DNA from 2 places in the Priestia sp. SRI_019 genome. Region 2 is predicted to be linked to the other one. Evidence: a T-box and tRNA genes for the amino acid it is inferred to sense, from the RefSeq annotation. Region 2 holds a T-box; the other holds one or more tRNA genes.
What was found. The T-box of region 2 lies ahead of leuS (leucine--tRNA ligase). A T-box ahead of a tRNA ligase gene usually reads a tRNA of that ligase, here a tRNA-Leu.
Positions count from the first base shown of each region.

Region 1: it encodes a tRNA-Leu, which carries the amino acid that the T-box ahead of leuS (leucine--tRNA ligase) is inferred to sense. The anticodon was not compared.

Region 1 covers NZ_JBYCZN010000002.1:544,849-551,655, reverse strand. Annotated here, with positions in the region: gene AC2YJL_RS13100 (hypothetical protein) at 409-678, shown strand; gene AC2YJL_RS13095 (phospholipase D-like domain-containing protein) at 988-2,382, shown strand; tRNA gene AC2YJL_RS13090 (tRNA-Trp) at 2,604-2,677, shown strand; tRNA gene AC2YJL_RS13085 (tRNA-Leu) at 2,704-2,785, shown strand; tRNA gene AC2YJL_RS13080 (tRNA-Gly) at 2,805-2,876, shown strand; gene AC2YJL_RS13075 (Na+/H+ antiporter NhaC family protein) at 3,091-4,491, shown strand; gene AC2YJL_RS13070 (GerAB/ArcD/ProY family transporter) at 4,690-5,790, opposite strand; gene AC2YJL_RS13065 (Ger(x)C family spore germination protein) at 5,811-6,807, opposite strand, start outside.
Region 2 covers NZ_JBYCZN010000001.1:45,395-52,201, reverse strand. Annotated here, with positions in the region: gene leuS (leucine--tRNA ligase) at 1-1,954, opposite strand, end outside; T-box leader at 2,019-2,237, opposite strand; gene AC2YJL_RS00265 (hypothetical protein) at 2,481-2,669, opposite strand; gene AC2YJL_RS00260 (GntP family permease) at 2,734-4,056, opposite strand; gene AC2YJL_RS00255 (MDR family MFS transporter) at 4,213-5,400, opposite strand; gene AC2YJL_RS00250 (hypothetical protein) at 5,559-5,714, opposite strand; gene AC2YJL_RS00245 (YtzC family protein) at 5,727-5,990, opposite strand; gene mnmL (tRNA modification radical SAM protein MnmL/YtqA) at 6,160-6,807, shown strand, end outside.

The sequences.
Region 1 (6,807 bases), on a different contig from region 2:
GAGGCAGCCGAAAGATTTTTGCAAGAGCTATTATGATACTGACTGTCATGAACACAATAAAAATGTTCCGTTCCTTTTTATGGGAGTGTTGAGGTAATCTTTTTATTTCCATCCATATAATCCCTGCACAAATGATCAAAAAGGAAAGAAACAAGTGCATGCAGTCAACCCCAATACATTTTTTCGTTCAGATAAGCTATTCGTATGATGTCCGCTAAAGAAAGTGATTATACATTTCTGTAAAATATAGAAAATATTTCAGGAGACAGAAGATATTTTCTAGGGCTCTTAAATGATTGAGGGATTTGTTATGAGGAATATTCACTTAGCCTTAACCTATTGAAGCATCGTATGAATAAGTAGAAAAATGCCACACTAAAGAGTGAACAAATGGAAAGGAGCACTATGATGAAAAAATACCCATATAATAAAGATAAACAACAATCGTTTCAAGCAGCGCAGCAGGGGCATAAAGAAGCAGTAGATGCATATGAACAAGCAAATGAAGCTAAAAATGATGCATCGTACGGCCATGAAGCGAAGCAAGCGATAGGTGAAGTGAATGAAGCCTCTCAGCAAATTGAGAATGCGCTTGAAAATGCTTCTGAAACACAGCGTCAGCGTTTAACAGAGTTTCAGCAAGATATAAAAGATATGGAGAACGACCTTAATCAATAAAAGAGCCGCTGTTTTACTTAGGCAGGTTCACAATAGAGAGTATAAATTGTAAAAGCAGAAGATAATCAACTTCTGCTTTTTTTATTGGTAGTATGAACGTAGGTTTCATCTATATAATTGCTTCTAGCTATTGTTTGGAGGGAAAGGCGAAGACTGGCACGGAAATCAACAGTGGTGTAATAAATAATCCATCATTCCATTCTTATTTTAAAAGGTATAGAAGTTAAAAAAGTAAGAATCCTAATAAAAACAGAAGAATAAGAATGGGAAGGGATTGTGACAGGAAACATGCTAATAAATATACTAATAATGATTGTCGTATTGTACTTCATATATGTATTCGTAACTGCAGTGGTACTGTTTTATGTCCCTTTGCACAAGGGAAAAGACTTAAAAGTAATGAATACTGAGAATTTTTACGGGAAGAAAGAATCCACAGACCGAGTTATGCTTTTAGAAAATGGTTATTTTTCAGGACTTGTTCGGATGCAGATGATTCAAGAAGCGAGGCATACAATCGATATTGCGTACTTTTCCATCGGTAAAGGTCGTTCTTCGGATTTACTTATGGGCGCTTTATTCGAAGCTGCGGATCGAGGTATACGTATTCGAGTGCTGTTAGACGGGATCTCTCATGGGTTAAAAGGCAAGAGAAAAAATGTTCTGTATGCTCTAGCTTTCCACAATAATATTGAATTAAAGTACTATGAGCCCTTTATTATTTTTAAACCTTGGACATGGCATAATCGTCTTCACGATAAAATAATAGTAGTCGATGGCCAATTAGGTATTAGTGGAGGACGAAACATTGGAGATAAATACTTGGCCAGTCAACCAAATAAAAATTTTGTCTATGACCGTGATGTGCTGATTTATAACACAAAGCAAGAAAGTCATAGTGCCATTCTCTCGATGGAGAAGTATGTAGAGAAATTATGGACTCATCCGTATACACGCAAAGCTTTTCCAAAGCTCAACAAAACTAAACAATTTCGCGGTCTTTCAGGAAAAAAATTGTTGATAGATCAATACGAAGAGGCCAAAAAAGCAAACGAACCTTTTGTTCATCCTTATATTGTATGGAGAGAATCAACGATACCTACAAGAAAAGTTTCTTTTATTACAAATCCTATCCAAAGAATGAATAAAAGTCCTTTTATATGGAAAACATTTATTAAGCTTTCCCAACAAGCTGAAAAATCCATTGTTGTTCAAAGTCCTTATATCGTACCAACAAAAGAGATGGAACAGTATATAGATAAGCGAGTGAAACCAAAAGTGCAAAGAATTATTTTAACTAATTCGATTACATCCACGCCAAATGCGATGGCTTTTTCTGCATACTTGGGAGTAAAGAATCGCGTTATAAAAGCTGGTTCGAAGCTTTATGAATATCAAAAGCCTTATTCAATTCACGGGAAATCTGTTGTTTATGATCAGCGTTTAAGTGCAGTTGGTTCTTTTAACTTAGATTCACGATCTGCATTTTTAAACACTGAATCCATGGTTATGATAGATAGTGAAGAATTTGCAGCCGAGTTAACAGGGGCTATTGAAACTAAAATTTCTCACAGTATGCTTGTGGGGAATGAGGGAGAACCTGTGAATGTTAATACGGATTCTCAAAAAAACGTGCCTCCTGTAAAATCTGCACTCCTACATATTCTTTCGGTCTTTACAAGATTTTGGAGACATTTTGTATAGTACTTTGTTACAGCAGAGTCTCTAAAAACAAATAGGGGAGATTAAAGAGGACTGCAGCTGGTGAAGGTAATGTGTAAAAAGCTGTGATATGCCTCACAGTTTTTTGAAAACCGCTAGTACTAGTTATGATTCATCAAAAGATCTATTGACGAAATTCCATATATTTTTTATTATGATATAGCGTCGTTAATAAACGAGGTTCTTTTGAAGAAATCATTTCTAGGGGCATAGTTTAAAGGTAGAACTACGGTCTCCAAAACCGTCAGTGTGGGTTCGATTCCTACTGCCCCTGCCACTTTGGAGTTAGCTTTTAATTCACACGCGGGTGTGGCGGAATTGGCAGACGCGCTAGACTTAGGATCTAGTGTCTTATGACGTGGGGGTTCAAGTCCCTTCACCTGCATCTTTACTTTCATATATGCGCGGAAGTAGTTCAGTGGTAGAACACCACCTTGCCAAGGTGGGGGTCGCGATTTCGAACTTCGTCTTCCGCTTCTTTTCAAAAGCAGTTTGCATGTGCAAACTGCTTTTTTGTTGTAGAAATAAAGAGTTTTATTATGCTGTTTGTAATCAGAAATATTTTATTAAAGCAGTACTGCTTATACGTGTTGCTTTCGTGAATACACACACAATATTGGGGTTACATTAAAAGCTAATGAACGATACGTGAAGACATCTAATATGGTTTTTAAGATAGGGGAGAGTCCTATGGAATCTAGTTGGTTTTCGATTATACCGTTTTTAATTGTTATTCCCATAGCTATTTTCACGAAACAAGTGCTGCCAGGGTTGTTTTTAGGCTTATTAGTAGGCGCTTATTTAATTGATCATTCGATTATCGGAGGTGTTGAAAAGCTACTTCACTATGTTGTACAAGCTCTTAGAAATAAAAGTAATATAGAAATCGTCGTCTTTTTATACGCGTTTTCAGGGCTTATCGGAATGATTAAGATGGCTGGAGGAGTTAAAGGTTTTGTAGAAACAGCTGCTGAAAGAATTGATACAAGAAAAAAAGCCCTTATTTTAACCTATGTTTCAACCATTGGAACATTCAGTGCTCCCACATTTCGTTTTGTTACAATCGCGCCCATCATGAGAGCGCTGCTGAAAAAAGTGAAAATGACGACAGCAGAGCTAGGGTTTGTTATTGAAACAACTGCTACTCCTGTTATCGTCTTAATTCCCGTGGCAACGGCATTTGTAGGATACATGGTATCCATCATTCAAATGGCGATTGATCATCAAGGCATAAAACAAGACGCTTATTCTTTGTTCATTCAAAGCATTCCTTATAATTTCTTTTCGATTGTGATTATTTTAGTAGGGATTTATTTAAGCTTTTTTCATCATTCAACATCTACAGCTCCTATGAAGCTCAAGAAAGAAGACGAAAAAGATTGGCATGATTGTCATCCTTGCGTATCGAAGGATTTGCCTTCTAAGCCTTGGAATCTGTTAGTGCCTTTACTTATTGTGATTTCACTCACCTTACTTTTAACATGGTGGAGTGGACATCGTAAGAGTCACACCTTTTTTGAAGCATTTATTAAAGCAGACGTGCTAGAAGCGATGGTAGTAGCTTTAATTATGACTACGTTAATTACCCTCATTTTTTTCTTATTTCAGCGCTTTACATTACAGAATTTGCTTAATGGGTTTATCACAGGAGGGAATGACTTAATGTCAGTTATTTTGCTGTTATCGGTAGTATGGGGGTTATCCGCTGTTACAGAAGACTTGGGTTTTTCGAATTTCGTGACCGCACATTCTAAGTGGATTCCTCAAATGTTTGTCACTCCTTTTATGTTTGTGTTTGGAGCTGCTATTTCTTACTTTATCGGGTCTGCTTGGGGGACGTGGGGGATTTTAATGCCGCTTGGCGTATCGCTTGCGAGTTCTGCAGATCTTTCTTTGCCATTAATTATCGGTGCGGTGTTTGCAAGCGGTTCATTTGGAGCGTTTTCTTCGCCTTTAAGCGACGATACGAATACCATCGCCAAAATATTAGATTTATCTGTTATTGAATATGCCAAGTATAAATTAAAGCCAGCTTTAATTGCAGCTGGAATAACAGTTGCTTTTTATCTCGTTGTATCTTTCTTGTTTTAGATGAGGGAAATAGCCATCTAGTATCAATTTTTCATTTTTTTCAGCTTAAAGTATGCATACAGTCCTAATGATACGCACACTAGCACGATGCAAGTAAGCGGAAATAAGATGGTATTAACAAAATGATCATAAAACCATATATACACAAACATCACCTCGATAATTTTAACGCTATTTTTTCTATTTATTAGAGATATACTATCTTTGCTGCTTCTTCCTATTTTTCAAAAAGGCGATAATCAAAAGCAGTATAGGTATGATAGAAAATAGCGGCATATGTAAAAGAAATCTCGCTACGTGCAACCCTTCATAAAGGTGTTCTTGAAAATTACTAGCGATTGTAATCGACAAAAATAACACAATGATACCTAAAGGATACGCTAGACGGGAAGGAGATTTAATTTTAAATAAAGTAGCTGTACTTATTATAGAAGCATAAAACAAGATGCTAACTTTAAAATAAATCCCAATAACCATAGCGAACATAAAAAATACATCTAGACGCTCTAAAAAATCAGCTACTTGGATCGTTTGGACAGTACTCAGAAGAGGAAACTGTGATCTTGTGGTTAGATCAACTCCAAGCACGCTAATGTTAATGATCATCGTAATAATTAGATTAATTCCGCTTAATCCCGTTGCACATAGCATAGTGACACTCGCTTTTTTTGGGTTGCTCAAGTAAGGAAGAAGCATGGTAAATACAATAGCTTCTGTGAAAGGAAAATATAGCGTTTCGGTTAAAGCAATTTTCGCAACGGGGAGTACTCCTTCTTTTAATACCGGCTGTAAGTTCTTAAAATCAATTAGCCCTGAGCTAATAATTAAGATGAAGCCTGCAACAGCCAGAAAATACATAAAAATAAACAGAAGCTCTCCTGATCTCGCTATCGCTTCAATTCCTTTTCGGGTTATATAGATAATGACCAGCATTAATAAGGCATTGGCAATAAATAAAGGCGTATCGGGATAAGCAAAAGTAAGAAGCATCTCTCCGAAATCTCTTAGAACTCGTGATGCATCGTATAAAAAATAAACGATATATACGAATGCAAGAAGCGTTCCCAGTGTCTTACCTAAAATTTTCTGCATATACTCTGTAGGCAGGAGGTCCGGATAGTAGGAATAGAGCTTGTGATAAACTAAAAAGAAAAAAAAGCTGCACAGCATGCCAATTAAAATAGCTAGCCATGCATCTTGCTTCGCTCTCATTGCAAGAGGAACTAATAGAGCGCTTCCCAGTTCGAATAACACCATGAGAATAAATAATTGAGTGGCGCTGATTTTTGCTTTTTCCATATAGCCAGAACCTCCTTACCTCATTGTTGTTTTTCTTTTACGCTAGAGAGAAACGATTTATTGCGCAGACCCGTTCGGCGAATGTAAGCTTCTACTGTAACGTCTACATTCAATTTTGGAAAGTAAACGTCATCCCATTCTGATTTGAGTTTTTCCCACTGGCTAGGCCTCGTGCGTTCCAGCGCTGCTCCAAATCCAAAGATGTCAACTTTGTCTGTCTGAGCTTGTTTAATAGCTGTTTGTAATTCTTTTTTTATTTCTTTACCTGCTGCTTTTTCCATTTTTTTGAGTACAGCAGGTTGACGTGTATCAACAGGGACCTCCACTTCTCCAAGATCGCCTTCTACGCGAGTGTGAACGGACACATAAGGTTTTCCTTTTACCATTTTTACAGATACATCCGTTTTTTGACGAACTGTTTGATAGGCAAGCGCTTCTTTTTTTCCTTTCCAGTCTATATTAATATCGGTTCCTTGTATTTTATCAAGAATCCAAACGCTGCCTCTGGCTGGACTATTGTACAACCAGTCGATTAACTTTCCATTTTTAAAAACAGCAATGCCAGAAGCACGAAGGGTAGCTTCTGGTGCGCTTTGCTGGAGGTTAGCTAATTTTTCTGCTTGTTTAGGATTTCCAACTAAACGAAAACCCGAGACCAGTGCTTCTCCTCCGGGAGATTCGAGAGATCTCATCACTTCTTGAAAGGAAACCTTTAGATTTTCTCCCCATTTTCTTTGAGTGAACTCCAGCGTTTTCATAATTTTGTTTGCTGGAATTTTATCGACAGGTGTTAGTGCTTTTACCAAATCAGCAGCACTTGACTGGTTTGCGATTACTAAGGAAGTCGTAATTCGAAAATCAGGATCGCGATCAATAGAATCAATAAGAATGTTAATTCCTTCTTCACGCGCTAGTTTTTCTCCGATCACGACTAAGTTGGTATGGGCATAATAAAGTCTTCGGGAAATTCTAGCTGAAGCGCGCCTGCTTGCTTCAACTAAATTATCACCGGAAGCA
Region 2 (6,807 bases):
TAGTGTCATTGCTTTCTTGAACCTTGCTGCTTAATTCACCGTTATCGTTAACAAGTAAGCGCCATACACGATCTAAGAAACGGCGTGCACCATCAAGCCCTTTTGTTGACCAAGCGATTGATGCATCTAAAGGTCCCATAAACATTTCGTAAAGGCGAAGCGTATCTGCACCGTGGCTTTCTACGATTTCGTCTGGGTTTACAACGTTACCTTTTGACTTACTCATTTTTTCGTTGTTTTCTCCAAGAATCATACCTTGGTTAAACAGTTTTTGGAACGGCTCTTTTGTTGGAACTACGCCGATATCATATAAAAACTTATGCCAGAAACGAGCATATAATAAGTGAAGAACAGCGTGTTCAGCTCCACCGATATAAATATCAACCGGTAACCATTCTTTTAATTTATCTGCATCTGCTAACGCTTCACTGTTTGTTGGATCAATGTAGCGTAAGTAATACCAGCAGCTGCCTGCCCATTGAGGCATTGTATTTGTTTCGCGGCGCCCTTTTTTGCCTGTTTCCGGATCTACAACGTTCACCCAGTCATCAATGTTTGCTAACGGAGATTCACCTGTGCCTGACGGTTTGATTTCAGTCGTTTTTGGTAACACAAGCGGAAGCTGATCTTCAGGAACTGCCGTTGTTGTGCCATCTTCCCAGTGAATAACAGGAATTGGTTCACCCCAGTAGCGCTGACGGCTGAATAACCAGTCACGCAGACGGTACGTTACTTGTTTTTCACCTTTTTCATTTGCTTGAAGCCACTGAATCATATTTGAAATTGCTTCTTCTTTATCTAAACCATTTAAGAAGTCTGAATTAACGTGCTCGCCGTCGCCTGTATAAGCTTCTTTTGAAACGTCTCCGCCCGCTACCACTTCTTTAATCGGCAGTTCAAATTTAACCGCAAATTCATAATCACGCTCATCGTGAGCCGGAACAGCCATAATTGCACCGGTGCCATAGCTCATTAGAACATAGTCAGCAATCCAAATTGGCATTCTCTCGCCGTTTACAGGGTTAATTGCATAAGCACCAGTGAATACGCCAGTTTTGTCTTTAGCTAAGTCTGTACGTTCTAAATCGCTTTTGCTTTTAATTTGATCTAAATACGTTTCTACTGCTTCTTTTTGTTCGGCTGTTGTAATTTTTTCTACAAACGGATGTTCAGGTGCTAAAACGGCATACGTTGCCCCAAATAGCGTGTCAGGACGCGTTGTAAACACGGTAAACGTGTCCTCGTATCCATCGATTGTGAAGTGTACGTGAGCTCCTTCAGAGCGGCCAATCCAGTTGCGCTGCATTTCTTTAATACTTTCTGGCCAATCAAGCTCATCTAAATCTTCTAGTAAACGATCTGCATAAGCTGTGATTTTAAGCATCCACTGCTTCATTGGACGACGCTCAACCGGATGTCCCCCACGCTCACTTTTGCCGTCAATAACTTCTTCGTTTGCAAGCACTGTTCCTAAAGCAGGACACCAGTTCACAGCTACTTCATCCACATAAGCTAAGCCCTTTTTATATAGCTGTAAGAAAATCCACTGCGTCCATTTGTAGTAGGTAGGATCCGTTGTATTAATTTCACGCTCCCAATCGTAAGAGAAACCTAACGATTTGATTTGACGACGGAAATTATTAATGTTAAGTTCAGTGAACTCAGCCGGATCATTTCCTGTATCCAATGCGTACTGTTCAGCAGGTAGTCCGAATGCATCCCATCCCATTGGATGAAGTACATTGTATCCTTGCATACGCTTCATACGAGATAAAATATCCGTTGCTGTATAACCTTCTGGATGCCCAACGTGTAAACCCGCTCCAGATGGATAAGGGAACATATCTAATGCGTAAAACTTACGCTTTCCTTCATCTTCCGTTGTTCTAAATGTTTTATTTTCTTCCCAAACTTTTTGCCATTTTTGTTCGATCTTTTCATGATTAAAAGCCATACATAATCCTCCTTGTACGCTCCAGCTGTATTTAATTAAACTAAAAAACCCCTCATCCCTCAAACAAAGGGACGAGAGGTTGAATAAACTTCCCGCGGTACCACCCAAATTAGCACAATTATGTACTCACTCATTTTCCTTAACGCGGATAGACGGCAAATGTTACTTTACTTCACATTTACAACTCCAAGGTGAGTTCATGAACGCTCGTTTGCTGACTCGCACCACCCGTCAGCTCTCTTAGCTCGCTTCGTTCACTACTATTCCTTATCATAGTTTTTACATCATACTACCTTGTATTGTAAATAATATGTTCGTAAACTGCAAGTTGTTCAAGGGATTTTGTAAAAGTTTCTGCACTGCAGCACTGCTTTGTTGCTAAATCCTCTCTTTTATTCTTATATATGAACAACTTCTCCCAAAAACATACATCCACGGCCAAACAAAAAAGGGATTGAGACATAATTAAATCAATCCAATTTAAAAACGAACAAATGGGATAAATGCGCTAGTATGAATTTCTTGGTTACACCGCTGTTGATTTCCGTGCAAGGCTCCTCTTTCCTCTGGCAGCCGATGATCCTCCTCGTTTCTTACACTCATGCGGGGTCTCACCTACAGGAGTCTTTGTCTTGCCCTCCACTCCGCAGCTAGAAGCACCTAAACAAATGAAACCTACGTTCACTATAAACATGAAAAAATCCGAACGATTCATCGTTCGGATCTTCCTTCACCTAAAATACTTTTATCCCAGTCCCTACTTTCTTTAGCTGCTATTATTAAATGCCAAATCCAAAAGAAAACAGGATGATCGCAAGTACAAGACCAACAAGCGGCACAATCACCGTCATTGCTGCAACTGATCCATACGCATCTTTATGAGTTTCTCCGCAAATAGAATTAATTGTTGTTACGACATAACCATTATGAGGCAAGGAATCTAATACTCCAGAGGAAATAGCTACTACGCGATGGAGAGCTTCTGGATTTACACCAGCATCTAGATAGTGAGGCGCTAAAATTGGCAAAGCAATCGCCTGACCTCCTGAAGCCGAACCAGTCATCCCTGCGATAACACTCACGGCAATAGCTCCTCCAATCAACGGACTTCCTGGAATATGCGTCATGGCATCTACAGCCACTCCAAACGCGGGAACAGCCTTAGCAACCCCTCCAAAACCTACGACAGCAGCTGTATTCCCAATAGCAATTAACGCACCCAGCGTTCCTTCTGAAGCTGCATTCCAAAATCCTTTAAAATGCTTTCGATTTACAATGTATGTGACAATGATGCCGCTTAAAAGTGCAACAATCAGCGCAGATTGCTGAAGGGGCTTATGAAGTGCAAAAGAAATAATGAGCACGACCACAAGCGGAAGCAAACTTAATAAAGGATTAGGAAGAGACTGATTTTCCGTTACTACTGGATCTTTCTCGCGTGATATAAAACGCTCCCCATTTTTAACTGCTTTTGAAATCAAGCGCTTTAACCACCAGTAGCCGAATACAGCCATCACTACCGCTACAACTAAACTAACTTCCCATCCTGCATACGGACTAGTCTTTAAATATTCAATTGGAATCCAGTTTTGGATTTCAGGCGACCCAGCCGAGGTCATCGTAAACGTAACCGAACCAAATGCTAAAGCAGCAGGAATAAACCGCCTCGGCAAATCGGCTTGTTTGAATAAGCTTAAAGCCATTGGATAAACAGAGAATGCTACTACAAACAGACTGACTCCTCCGTATGTTAAGACCGCACAGGCAAGTACAATCGCCAATACTGCTCTTTTCATTCCTAGTTTACTGACAATCCAGCGGGAAACACTATCAGCGGCCCCGCTGTCTTCCATTACTTTTCCAAAGACGGCCCCCAATAGAAACATTAAATACCAAGCCGCAATAAATCCTGTGAAACCAGACATGTAATTTCCAACAAAATTTGCTTCTCCTTCTTTCACAAGCTGTGGAAATAAATGCATTCCGCTTGTTAACGCAACAACTAAAGCACTGAGCGGACCTGCTATAAATAAATTCATGCCTCTCATCGTTAATACAATGAGCAGCAATAATCCTCCAATTAATCCAATCATACTAAGCATGTTTAGCCCCCCATGAAGTCATATAATTAGAAAACGCTTACATATTTACAGGTATATACTCCTTTCTTTGCTTGTCACGACCCTTACTATATTATTAAAGGAATACTGAAGACATTCCTACGTTTATTAAGCAGTCAAAAATAAAACCATCTCTATTTATTTAGAGATGGTTAACGAACGCTGACGTTTTTCTTTTAATTTATAATCGTATATCCATGTTGTACACATGCTGAATAGCAATAGCCCAATTAATAAATAGCACAGCGTAGACATATTAAACGCATCGAAAATAACGCCTCCAAAGAGAGGACCAATCATTTTACCTGCAGTAGCCATGCTGTTAACTACACCTTGATAAAATCCTTCTTTTCCAGATGGAGCCAACTGACTTGCAACAGCTGGAATGGCCGGCCAAACGAACATTTCTCCAATTGTTAACACAACCATTGCTGTTAAAAACTGCGGAAATGTTGTAGCATTCACCACGATAACAAAAGAAGCCACAAAAATAACCGTTCCAATTAGGACCTGTACTTTTAACGTTTTTGCTACTTTTTGAATGATGGGTACAATCAAAGGCTGACCGACTACAATTAAAATCCCGTTAATCGTCCAAAGCAAACTGTAGCTGGAAAGAGGTATATTCAGCTCACGCGTATGCGTAGCAATCGTTGTTTGCCACTGAACATACGCCACCCAGCATAAAACATACCCCGTACATAAAATAAGAAGAGCAGTCAGCTTCGTTCTATGCCCAATGCTCCCTGCTTCATTAAGGACATTCGTTTGTCCTACGGTAACCGAAATATGACGATATGAAAAAATAGCAATAAGCAGAAAAATAACGTATAAAATTGTATTAGCTAAGAAAATATACGTAAATGAATAAGACGCTACAATGCCCCCTACCGCGGCGCCAATAGCTACTCCTGCATTTTGAGCAACGTACATCGCATTAAATGCTTTTCTTCCGCCTTGTGGCCAAACGGACCCTGCCATTGCATACATAGACGGAAACACAATACCAGATCCAAACCCTACAACAACCAAGAGAACAACGTATGTAGGCCAACCATGGAAAAACACGAGTCCCACTAATGCAATAAGAGTAATAATAATCCCTGATAAAATGGATTTATATCCTCCAATTTTGTCAAAAAGCGTTCCTCCAAGCAAATTTCCTACTACGCTTGCCGCAGAATTCAGCATAAGAACCACTCCTGCGACGGATAACGACTTTCCTAAATGTTCATTTATATAAATTGTATTGAGAGGCCATAAAAATGAAGCTCCCGTTACGTTTACAAGCATACCAATAATCAAAAACCAAAGTGATTTGGGCATTGATCTCCCCCCTATCTATTCGAATGCCAACGTACATTCTAGTCTTTTCTTAAAGGGTTCGCAATGCTTTTACATATAGACAATTTATTTGAAATTCGCTGACTATTTAAAAAGGTGATTTCACATGACAATATCATGCAAAACCACCTTTTTATCGCTTATTTTTGCTTCGAACGAACCGGCTGTGCACGCTTGCTGTTTCGTGCTTTTAATTCTTTTACCGGATCAAAATCTTTTCCTAGCTCAATGTCATTGCTGTTGATCCCGTTTTTTGTTTTTTGTTCCGGATTATTTTGATTTGAACGCGTTGCCATAAAATCCTCTCCTTAATGCTGAGTTGTGATCAATTTATTTTGCAGCTGCTGAACTTGCAGGCGCATGCGATATAGCTGCTCTCTTTGCTGTGCATTTGCACTGTGAGAAAACTCTTCAATTTCTTTATAAGCATTTTCTAATTTTTCCTGTGCTTTTGTATATTCAGTGTCGTTATAATGTTCTTGCTTCATGCCTTCCTGCAACTGACCTTGTCCAAAGCGAATAGCATCTTCACACTGTTGCATAAGTTGATCCACTGCTTGACGAGTTGTCATTCTCTATTCCTCCTATTCGTTCATTTCTGTCTTATATTGCGCAACTTTACTTCCCTTTACGACAAGAAGAACCTGTTAAATATAAGCATCCTTAAATTTGTTTGGCACTTTTTCACGTTTTTGATACAATTTGTTGATGTATATTGCATGTAAAAAGGAGGTTGCTGATTTGAGTCAGACAAACCCATTTCCGTATAAATCTGAAAACAAACGTTATCACACCTGGAATTACCACTTACGTAACCACTTTGGCCATAAGGTATTTAAAGTAGCCTTAGATGGAGGATTTGATTGTCCAAACAGAGACGGCACGGTAGCTCACGGCGGCTGTACGTTTTGCAGTGCTGCCGGCTCAGGGGATTTTGCCGGAAACAGAGCGGATGACCTCGTGACACAATTTAATGAAATCCGTGAAAAAATGCATCATAAATGGAAAGACGGAAAATACGTTGCTTACTTTCAAGCATTTACTAATACTCATGCTCCTGTCGAGGAGCTTCGTGAAAAATATGAAGCCGTCTTAAAGCTTCCCGGAGTTGTTGGGCTTTCTATCGCCACGCGCCCTGACTGTCTCCCCGACGATGTGGTGGAATACTTGGCTGAATTAAATGAACGAACTTATCTATGGGTAGAACTTGGACTGCAAACTGTGCATGAACGAACTTCACTGCTTATTAACCGGGCACACGATCATCAACGCTATGTAGATGGGGTAGCAAAGCTTCGAAAACACGGTATTCGCGTTTGTTCTCACATCATTAATGGTTTGCCTTTAGAAACACCTGATATGATGATGGAAACCGTACGTGAAGTAGCA